2 regions of the Micromonospora sp. CPCC 205539 genome follow, and region 1 is predicted to be linked to the other one. Evidence: riboswitches for the same ligand, from Rfam matches in the RefSeq annotation. Region 1 holds a riboswitch; the other holds the start of a gene.
The links. A riboswitch is a leader RNA that binds a small molecule or an ion and turns the genes downstream of it on or off. The one in region 1 is predicted to bind cobalamin.
Positions count from the first base shown of each region.

Region 2: it holds a riboswitch for cobalamin, as region 1 does, so the genes downstream of both, cobN (cobaltochelatase subunit CobN) here and V6V47_RS00815 (ribonucleoside-diphosphate reductase subunit alpha) in region 1, are expected to answer to the same signal.

Region 1 is NZ_JBAKHW010000001.1:179,094-184,262, forward strand. It holds gene V6V47_RS00810 (ribonucleotide-diphosphate reductase subunit beta) at 1-143, opposite strand, end outside; gene V6V47_RS00815 (ribonucleoside-diphosphate reductase subunit alpha) at 182-2,572, opposite strand; cobalamin riboswitch at 2,710-2,926, opposite strand; cobalamin riboswitch at 3,023-3,160, shown strand; gene V6V47_RS00820 (CbtB domain-containing protein) at 3,193-3,396, shown strand; gene V6V47_RS00825 (CbtA family protein) at 3,387-4,196, shown strand; gene V6V47_RS00830 (histidine phosphatase family protein) at 4,193-4,771, shown strand; gene V6V47_RS00835 (peptidoglycan DD-metalloendopeptidase family protein) at 4,784-5,169, opposite strand, start outside.
Region 2 is NZ_JBAKHW010000005.1:56,843-62,011, reverse strand. It holds gene V6V47_RS06730 (DUF1062 domain-containing protein) at 1-458, opposite strand, end outside; gene V6V47_RS06725 (maleylpyruvate isomerase family mycothiol-dependent enzyme) at 859-1,662, shown strand; gene V6V47_RS06720 (hypothetical protein) at 1,991-2,326, shown strand; cobalamin riboswitch at 2,481-2,658, shown strand; gene cobN (cobaltochelatase subunit CobN) at 2,885-5,169, shown strand, end outside.

The DNA of each region.
Region 1 (5,169 bases):
AGCTTGTCGAGGTCGGTCAGGTCGGTGTGCAGGTCGACCTCCTCGACGGTCCAGGTGTTGCGGATGGCGTCGCGGAACCGGTCGAAGAAGTGCGGGTAGCGCATCGGACGGAGGGTGAGGTCCATCCCGGGGTCGAGCAGCATGTGCGTGGTCCTCGTGTCGGTGGTGATGTCGGCGGCGGTCACTGGCAGGCCTCGCACGACTCGGGGTTCTCCAGCGAGCAGGCCAGCGCCTCGGCGTCGGTCGCCACCGGCGCGACAGCCGTCACGGTGGCCTGCTGGATCCTGGTGGCGGGACGCGACCGCAGGTAGTACGTGGTCTTCAGCCCGGCCTTCCAGGCGTACAGGTACATCGAGGAGAGCTTGCCGATGGTGGGCGAGGCCAGGAACAGGTTCAGCGACTGGGACTGGTCGATGAACGGGGCACGGGCGGCGGCCAGGTCGATCAGCGACCGCTGCGGCAGCTCCCACGCGGTCCGGAACAACTCCCGGACGGTGGCGGGCAGCTCGGCGATGTCCTGCACCGACCCCTCGGCGCGCTTGATCGCCGACCGGACCCGGTCGGTCCACAGGCCACGGGCCTTCAGCTCGCGGACGAGAGCGGTGTTGACCTGGAGGAACTCCCCCGACAGGGTCTCGCGCTTGAACAGGTTGGACACCTGCGGCTCGACGCACTCGTAACAGCCCGCGATCGAGGCGATGGTGGCGGTCGGGGCGACCGCGACCAGCAACGAGTTGCGCAGGCCGTGGGCGCCGACCCGCTCCCGCAGGGCAGCCCACCGCGCGGTCTGCGTGCCCTCGACACCCCACAGGTCGGGCTGCAACTGCCCCCGCGCCGCCCGGGTCTCCCCGTACGCCGGGTGCGCGCCGAAGCGCCGCGCCAGATCGGCGGAGGTCTCCAGGGCGGTCAGGTACAGCTCCTCGCTGACCCGGGTGGACAGCTCCCGGGCGGCCGGCGAGTCGAACGGCAGCCGCAGCGCGAAGAACGCGTCCTGCAGACCCATCAGCCCGAGCCCGACGGGCCGCCAGCGGGGGTTGCTCGCCGCGGCCTGCTCGGTCGGGTAGTAGTTGATGTCGATGACCCGGTCGAGGAACGTCACCGCGGTGCGGACCGTCGCCCGCAGCCGCTCCCAGTCCACACCGTCGTCGGTCAGGTGGGCGGCGAGGTTGACCGAACCGAGGTTGCAGACGGCGGTCTCGGCGTCGCTGGACACCTCGATGATCTCGGTGCACAGGTTGGAGAGGTGCACCACGTTGCCCGGCTCGGCGGTCTGGTTGCAGAGCCGGTTGGCGGCGTCCTTGAAGGTCATCCACCCGTTGCCGGTCTGGGCCAGGGTGCGCATCATCTTCCCGTACAGCTCTCGCGCCGGGACCTGCCGCACGTAACGGCCCTGCGCCTCGGCCGCCCGGTACGCGGCGTCGAACCGCTCGCCCCACAGGTCGGGCAGCTCCGGCACCTCGTGCGGGTCGAACAGCGACCACACCTCGTCGGCCTCGACCCGGCGCATGAACTCGTCCGGGATCCAGTTGGCCAGGTTGAGGTTGTGGGTGCGCCGGGCGTCCTCGCCGGTGTTGTCCCGCAGTTGCAGGAACTCCTCGATGTCCGGGTGCCACGGCTCCAGGTAGACGCAGGCCGCGCCCTTGCGTCGACCGCCCTGGTTGACGGCGGCGACGCTCGCGTCCAGCGTGCGCAGCCACGGCACGATCCCGTTGGACTGCCCGTTCGTGCCGCGGATCAACGACCCCCGGGACCGGACCCGGGAGTACGCGATGCCGATGCCGCCGGCGAACTTGGAGAGGTTCGCCACCTGCGCGTACCGCTGGTAGATCGAGTCCAACTCGTCGCGCGGGGAGTCGACCAGATAGCAGGACGACATCTGGGTGTGCCGGGTGCCGGAGTTGAACAGCGTCGGTGAGCTGGGCAGGTAGGCCAGACTGGACATCAACCGATAGAAGCCGACCGCCTCCTCCGGTGTCTGGGACAGCCCGCAGGCCACCCGCAGCAGCCAGTACTGCGGGGTCTCCAGCACCAACCGGCTGCTCGGGTGGCGCAGCAGGTACCGGTCGTACACCGTGCGCAGACCGAAGTACTCGAAGCGCCGGTCGCCGCCGGTGTCGACGGCGTCGTCGAGCATTCGGGCGTGCGCGGCGACGAACGCGGCGGTGTCGTCGGAGATCAGGCCCTCGGCATGGCCGATCCGGATCCCCGCGCTGAACGAGGTGATCCCCTGCCGGCGGACCTCCTTCTCGACGTAGCCGGCCAGCAGCCGAGCGGCCAGGCGGGAGTACTGCGGCTCCTCGCCGATCATCTCGGCCGCGGTCTGGATGGACAGCCGGTCGAGCTCGGCTGTCGTCGCGCCGTCGTACAGGCCGCTGATCGTCCGGGTCGCCACCCGCAGCGGGTCGACGTCGGTCAGGTCGTCGGTCCACCGCTCGACCGCCCGGACGATCTTGTTCACATCCACCGGCTCGGTAGCGCCGTCACGCTTGCGGACGTGCATCTGGGTCCGCCGCCGGACCGGCTGCTCGGCAGCCGTGTCGCCGCTGGCAGGGACTACCTGGGTGACTGTCACCACTCACTCCTCGCGAGTTCGAGACCTGATGGCTTCGGACACGAGGGGGCGGACACCGGCGGACGCCACGGCGACGGGCCGTGGGTCAGATGGCGTCGGCCGTCCCACGCGGCCTCGGACCGCCGCCCACCCGGGTGCGGGTGTACGGCGCGCTGGCAGGTCTTCGGACTCGCGGGCAGGACCGGACTCGCCGGTCTCCTACTGGCCGTCGCTTCCCAGACCGTGTGGTGGTCCAGTGCTGATGACGGCGGTCGTTCCCACTCACCGCTGCGGGGCAGTCCCGGATTTTCACCAGGTTCCCTCTTGCCTCGACAACTCTGGATGAGCGGTCGAACCAGCTGCGTTCGACACCATATATAGGGACGCTGCCGTTGTCACACCCCACATGTCGTTTCCGGGCGTGTCTTCGGTCGCAGCAGTGACGGCCATGGTTGACCGACCGCATCGACATCGATACGGTCGACGCACAATCTGCGGCGACGCGAGGGAAGCCGGTGAGAGTCCGGCGCGGTCGCGCCACTGTGAGCGGTTCCCCTTCTCGACCGGGGGCCGCGAGCCAGGACACTCGGTTGTCCGCAGCCTTGCGATGGGGACGCGTCATCCCCGAGGAGGTTGTGTCCATGTCGAGTTCCACTTCCAGCCAGCCGCTGGTGCACCCCGCCAACTCCGCCCGCCTGCTGTGGGCGGTGCTGGCCACCGTCGCCGCGCTCGCCCTGCTGACCTATCTCGTCGCCTTCGACCAGGGGGCGGTGTCGCAAAGTGGGACGTACCTGCACGAGCTGATGCACGATGGTCGGCACCTGCTCGGTGTTCCGTGCCACTGACCGCCACCAGCACCGCACCACCCTCGTTCGTCGCCGTTCTTCTCCGCGGGCTGCTCGCCGGCCTGGTCGCCGGCCTGCTCGCGGGGACGTTCGCCTACGTCGTCGGTGAACCACACGTCGACGCGGCCATCGCCATCGAGGAGGCCGCGTCGCACGCCGAGGCCACCGACGGCGGGCACGACCACGAGGACGCGCTGGTCAGCAGGGACGGTCAGCGCGGCGGCCTGTTCCTGGCCACCGGCCTGTTCGGCGCGGCGATGGGCGGCCTGCTGGCCACCGCGTACGTCCTGTTGAGCCGCCGGCGGCGCGTCTACGACGACGGACGGTCGGGCCTGTTGCTGGCCGGGGCTGCGCTGCTCGGTGCGGTGATCGTGCCGTTCCTCAAGTATCCGGCGAACCCACCGGCCGTCGGTGACCCGGCCACCATCAACCAGCGCACCGGCTGCTACCTGCTGATGGTGGTGCTCGGCCTGGTGGCGGTCTGGTCCGGCTCGCTCGGCTACCGGTCGGTCGGCGACGGCGCCCCCAGCTGGCTGCGCGCCACCGCGACGGCCGGCGGCTTCCTGCTCGTCACCACGGTGTCCTACGTGGTCCTGCCGTCGTTCCAGGAGGTCCCAGCCGACTTCCCCGCGACCCTGTTGTGGGACTTCCGGCTGGCCTCGCTCGGCACCCAGGTGGTGCTCTGGACCGGCATCGGCCTGCTGTTCGCCGCCCTGCTGCACCACGAGCAGCGGCGCCGGCGCGTTCGCGGCAGCGCCGACAACGCGGGAACGAACGTCGGCGTACCCGTCGGCTCGTGACCGCCACCAGCCTGCGGCTGGTCGCCCACGCGCACACCGCCGCCATCCGGGGGGCGCGGTTCGGCGGCGGGAGCGACAGCCTGGACGAGGGCGGCCTCCGGGCCGCCCTCGCCCTGTCCCCCGCCGGCGCCGACCGGCGAGGCCCCCTGCGCAGCACCGACGTCTGCCTCTCCAGCCCGGCCACGGCGGCCACCCAGACCGCGCACGCCCTCGGCCTGACACCGGTCCTGGAATCCGCGCTGGCCGACTGCGACCACGGCGACTGGACCGGACGCTCGCTGGCGGAGGTCGGTCTCGAGCAGGCCGATGCGCTAAGGGCCTGGCTGTCCACATCGGACGCCGCGCCACCTCGAGGCGAATCGGTCCTGGAGTTGCGGGACCGGGTCGGCCGCTGGCTGGACGGGCAGCGCGGACGCGGCCAACGGGTCACCGCCGTCACCCATCCGATCGTGATCCGGGTCGCGGTCGTGCACGCCCTCGACCTGCCGCTGGCAACGTTCCGGCAGCTCGACGTCGGGCCGCTGGCAATGGTCCAGCTCACCAGCAACGGCGCTCGGTGGCAGCTACGGCTCTAGTGCTGGGCGGTGTCAGTCCCACTGGTTCTGGTTGAGGAACCGGGCGAAGCCCCGCCACGAGTTCGCGCCCATCACCCCGTCGATCGGGCCGGTGTAGCCCCAGCCCGACGCGAGTCGCTGCACGGCCTTCCACGTGTTCGTCCCCGGCACACCGTCGATCGGGCCGGTGTAGCCGTAGCCGCGCATGGCCCGTTGCAGGGCGGAGTAGGTCGCCGCACCGGGAACGCCGTCGATCGGGCCGGTGTAGCCGGAGGTGATCCGCAGCCAGTTCTGCATCCGCTGGTAGAAGATGGTGCCCGGGATGCCGTCCTGCTCGGTCGAGGACTTGGGCAGGCCACCGCCGCCGCCCGGGTGCTCGCTGATGTAGGTCAGCGGATTGATGCGGACACCGCTCGGGT
Region 2 (5,169 bases), on a different contig from region 1:
ACCCGGATGGGTGCCGGGAGCTCGAACCTGATGATGACCTCGAGTGGCGCGGCATCCTCGCGCCGGAGGTCGTAGAACGGTATGTCGGTGTCCAGCCGCCAGGTGCCGGTCCAGTCGAGCTGGTAGGCGGCCTTGCGGGCGAGCGTCGCGTCCATGGTCAGCTGTCGCACGATGGCCGGATCGTTGTTCTCGAACATCAGTAGCCGCTCGTTGTCCAGCGCCCGCACGTTGATGCGCTCGTGGACGGGGATTTTCGACGTGCGGCCGCACAGGTCGCAGCAGATCAGCAGCCACACGTCGAGCAGCTTGTGGTTCGCGTTGACCCGGATCTTGCCGGTGGGACGGTGCCGCGTGGACCTGCATGACACGCAGGTTTTGACGATGGTGGGCAGTCCGAGCTCGCTGACCACCCACAGCGCCTTGCGGTCGATGCCGGTTCCGCGACCGTGGGCGGGCACGCGGATATGGCGGGAACTATTCATGGCTTCGGCGATTCCAAGATCTCGGCAGGAGGCGCCCGGCAGCGCGATGGCGCGCCGGGGGTGCCTCCCGGGTCCAGTGGCGGGCAGCCGGCGTCTCGGCGGGGAGCACGCCGGCTGGCGCGACGTCGCAGATCACGTCGCGTGAAGGAAGCCCGCACCGGTTACGCGGTGCGGGCTTCGAGTGGCACGGCGGACGGAGACGGGGAGGTGACTCCAACCCGTCTGCATCGCGCACGTGCGCCACTGGTCACTGATCCATGCGGATCAGCGTGGTCGACCCGTGGGCCTCCGGGCAACGGATTTTCCGCGTGGCCCCGCCGCCGGGGGCGGGGAATTTCCGCTGTCGGTTGTCGAAGGGGGGTGGTACAAAGCCGCGGTGGAAAAGACTCTGGAGTTCGCTGACCTGTTGCGCCTGATGGAGGAGCGATCGACCGCTTTCCGGGCGGCGGTCGCCGCGGCACCCAGCCTCGACGTGCGGGTGCCGACCTGCCCCGAGTGGACGTTGTTCGACCTGGTGCAGCACCTGGGCGAGGGGCGCCGCAAGTGGGCCGCCATCGTGGCCGCGGGGCCCGCTGACGCTCCGCCGGCGATGTCCGCCCCGGTGGCGCCCCGGGAGCGCGAGGCACTGCTGGCCTGGTTCGCCGCGTCGACGCGGGAGTTGCTGGACGCGCTGCGGGAGGCCGGCCCGGATCGTGGTTGCTGGACGTGGTGGGGTCCGTCGCAGTCGCCGCAGACGACTGGTGCCGTCGCCCGGCACCAGCTCCAGCAGGTCGCCGTGCACACCTACGACGCCCAGGTCGCCGTGGGCGCCCCGCAGCCGCTGCCGGACGAGGTGGCCCTCGACGGTGTCGACGAGTTCGTGACCACCTGCGTCGCGACGACGGCCGCGTGGCCGCACAAGCCCGCGGTCGTCGACTACCACGCCACCGAGGGCCGTTCCTGGCGGCTCTGGTTCTCCGCCGACGGCGCCCGGACCGCCCGCCTCCCCACGCCGGTCGCCGGCGAAGGCCCCGAGGCGGCCGTCGCTGGCGAGGACTCGGATGCGGCCTATGTCTCCGCCCGGGGCACTGCCCATGAGCTGGTCATGTTCTGCTACGGCCGCATTCCGATGGACTCGCTGCGGGTCGACGGCGACCGGCGCGTCTTCGACCAGCTGATCGCCTGGGAGCCGGAGGAATAGGACACGACGACGGAGCCGCCGCCCTGCGCCGACCTCGGCCTCAGCGCGCGGCGGTGGGTCCGCGGCCCGGGATGATGTACAGCAGTCCGGCCCGCCCGGTGGCGATGAGATTCAACCCCGTAACCGGCCGCCGCTCGTGCCACCCTCGATCACTGTGTCGTGAGCAGGTCCCCGGCGGGCGTGGACAACTGCTGACGACACAGTGATCGAGGAGTCGGCAGTGGCACAGCCACGAGCGGCGGGGGTCAGGGGATTTACAGGTGGGGTGCAGGGTCGTTTCAGGGTGGGGTGGTGCACTGGTAGGGGTTTGAGGGAGAGGGGACGCGCCATGGGGTGGTTCAGTCGGCGGTCTCGGGGTGGCGAGGCGACCCCGACGAAGCTGGACCGTGAGGCGACCCGGGACGACCTCGCCGCACTCGAGGCGTTCATCGCCAGCCGGCACGGGGTGGAGTTCTATCTCGAGCCGGAAACCACCGCGACGGATACCACGGTGGTGGCGATCGCGCACGACGGCGAGTGGATCCGTCGTCGTACCGGCACGCCCCGCGCGGCGGGCGCCATCGCCCGCAAGCACGCGGTGCCGCTCTACGAGGCGGGCCGTACCGGCTATCCCGAGCGGATGCGGGTGTGGAGCCGGGCGCACCCGGAGCGCCGAGCACGCTGAGACCGGTTCCGCGCAACGATCTGGCTCCGGCGCTGTTGCGTCCGTTGAAGCAGAGCAAAGGGTGCGCGACAGCAACCCGAGGCAGTGCCGCGGCAATCGCTACTCCTCGATGGCTGCGACCGGGATGCCGTTGACCGGCCTCGGACGGGTGTGGCAGCATTCGCGACCTGACGGCAGTGAAGGAAGCCGGTGTGATTCCGGCGCGGTCCCGCCACTGTCACCGGGGAGTCATCCCCCCTCGCGAGTCACGGCCGTGTGTCTGCGGTTGGAAGGCCGGGGGAGAGCGTCGATCCGGGAAGCCAGGATACTTCGGCCGTCGGGACGTACCCCAGGGCGTGGACACCCGAGGAGGACCCGATGACGCACGGCGTCTCATTCATCGATCAGTATCGCTACGGCTGGCATGGCGGACACCACGCCGCCCTCGGTCGGGCTGTCGGTCGCATCGGCCACCGGCACCGCTGAGCCGCGCACGCCAGCGCTGACGCCGCACGCACCCACCCGCACTCGTCCAGGTCGCCCGCGTGGCGGCAGGGACGTCACTCTCCGGAGCCTTCCGTGCGCATCCTGCTGCTGTCCACCGCCGACACCGACCTGCTCGCCGCCCGTGCCAGCGGCGCCGACTACCGGTTGGCCAACCCCGCCCGGGTCTCCGCCGACGAGGTGCCAGCCCTGCTCGCCGGGGTCGACCTCGCCGTCGTACGTCTGCTCGGAGGTCGGCAGGCGTGGTCGGACGGCCTCGCCCAGGTGCTCGCCACCGGTCTGCCGGCGGTCGTGCTCGGCGGCGAGGCGCTGCCGGACGCGGAGCTGATGGCCGTCTCCACCGTGCCGTCCGGGGTGGTCACACAGGCGCTGGCGTACCTGGTCGAGGGTGGTCCGCAGAACCTGGGGCAGCTGGCCCGGTTCCTGTCCGACACGGTGCTGCTCACCGGTGAGGGCTTCGCCCCGCCCGCCCGCACCCCGGAGTACGGCGTGCACGGCGACAACCCGGCCGACCCGGACCGGCCCACCGTGGGAATCGTCTTCTACCGGGCGCACGCCCTCGCCGGCAACACCACCTTCGTCGACGTGCTGGCCGACGCGGTACGGGCGGCCGGCGGCAACCCGCTGCCGATCTTCTGCGGCTCGCTGCGCGGCCTGACGACCAACCCGCACGGCCAGACTGCCGGCGCCGACGCGCACGAGGCCGCCGACAACGGCCTGCTCGGGCTGTTCAGTCGCTGTGACGCGCTGCTGGTCACCGTGCTCGCCGCCGGTGGCGCGGTCGCCGCGGACGCCTCCGGCGGCGGCGACTCCGACGCCTGGGACGTGGGCGCGCTCGCCGCCCTGGACGTGCCCGTCATCCAGGCGCTCTGCCTGACCAGCACCCGTGCGCAGTGGGCCGAAAGCGACGCTGGACTGTCCCCGTTGGACGCCGCGATGCAGGTGGCGATCCCCGAGTTCGACGGCCGGATCGTCACGGTGCCGTTCTCGTTCAAGCGGATCGACGCCGACGGGCTCTCGGTCTACGCCGCCGACGAGGAGCGGGCCGCCCGGGTCGCCGGCATCGCGGTGCGCCACGCCCGCCTGCGGTACGTGCCCAACGCCGACAAGCGGGTCGCCGTGGTCCTCAGCTCGTACCCCACCAAGCACTCGCGGGTCGGCAACGCCGTCGGGCTGGACACCCCGGTCTCGGCGGTCCGGCTGCTCGCCGCGTTCGCCGACGCCGGCTACCACCTCGGCGACGCACCGGTGCCCGACGACGGCGACGCGCTGATCCACGCGCTGATCGCCGCAGGTGGTCACGACGTGGAATGGCTCACCCCGGAGCAGTTGGCCGCGGCCGAGGCCCGGGTGCCCGGGGAGACGTACCGGCGCTGGTTCGCGGACGTCCCGACCGCGCTGCGCGAGCGGATGCGCGAGCACTGGGGTGAGCCCCCGGGCGAGCTCTACACCGACGGCGGGGACATCGTGCTGGCCGGGCTGCGGTTCGGCAACGTGGTGCTACTGATCCAGCCGCCGCGCGGCTTCGGCGAGAACCCGATCGCCATCTACCACGACCCGGATCTGCCGCCCAGCCACCACTACCTGGCCGCGTACCGCTGGCTGGCCGCACCGGTCACCGACGGGGGCTTCGGCGCCGACGCGGTGGTGCACCTCGGCAAACACGGCACCCTGGAGTGGCTGCCCGGCAAGGGCCTCGGGCTGGCCGCCGACTCCGCACCGGACGCCGTCCTCGGCGACCTGCCGCTGGTCTACCCGTTCATCGTCAACGACCCCGGCGAGGGCACCCAGGCCAAGCGGCGCGCCCACGCCGTCGTGATCGACCACCTGGTGCCGCCGATGGCCCGCGCCGAGACGTACGGCGACCTGGCCAAGCTGGAGCAACTGCTCGACGAGTACGCGACCGTGCAGGCGCTCGACCCGGCCAAGGTCCCCACCGTACGGGCGCAGATCTGGGACCTCGTCCGCGCCGCCGAGCTGCACCACGACCTGCACGCCAACGCCATGCCGGCCGCCGACGACTTCGACGAGTTCGTGCTGCACCTCGACGGCTACCTCTGCGAGGTCAAGGATGTGCAGATCCGCGACGGACTGCACATCCTCGCCGCCGTACCGACCGGCGAACCGCGGGTCAACCTGGTCCTCGCGGTGCTGCGCGCCCCGCAGATCTGGGGCGGCACCCGCGCCCTGCCCGGCCTACGGCAGGCGATCGCGGCCGCGTACGGGCTGAACGAGCAGGAGCTGCTCGCGGAACCGGGCGCCCGGATCAGCGCGCCAGCCGGGCTGACCGACGTCGTGGACGGACCGGCCGGCACCGCCGCCGACGCCGTCGACCTCATCGAGGCGGTCGCGCGTCGGCT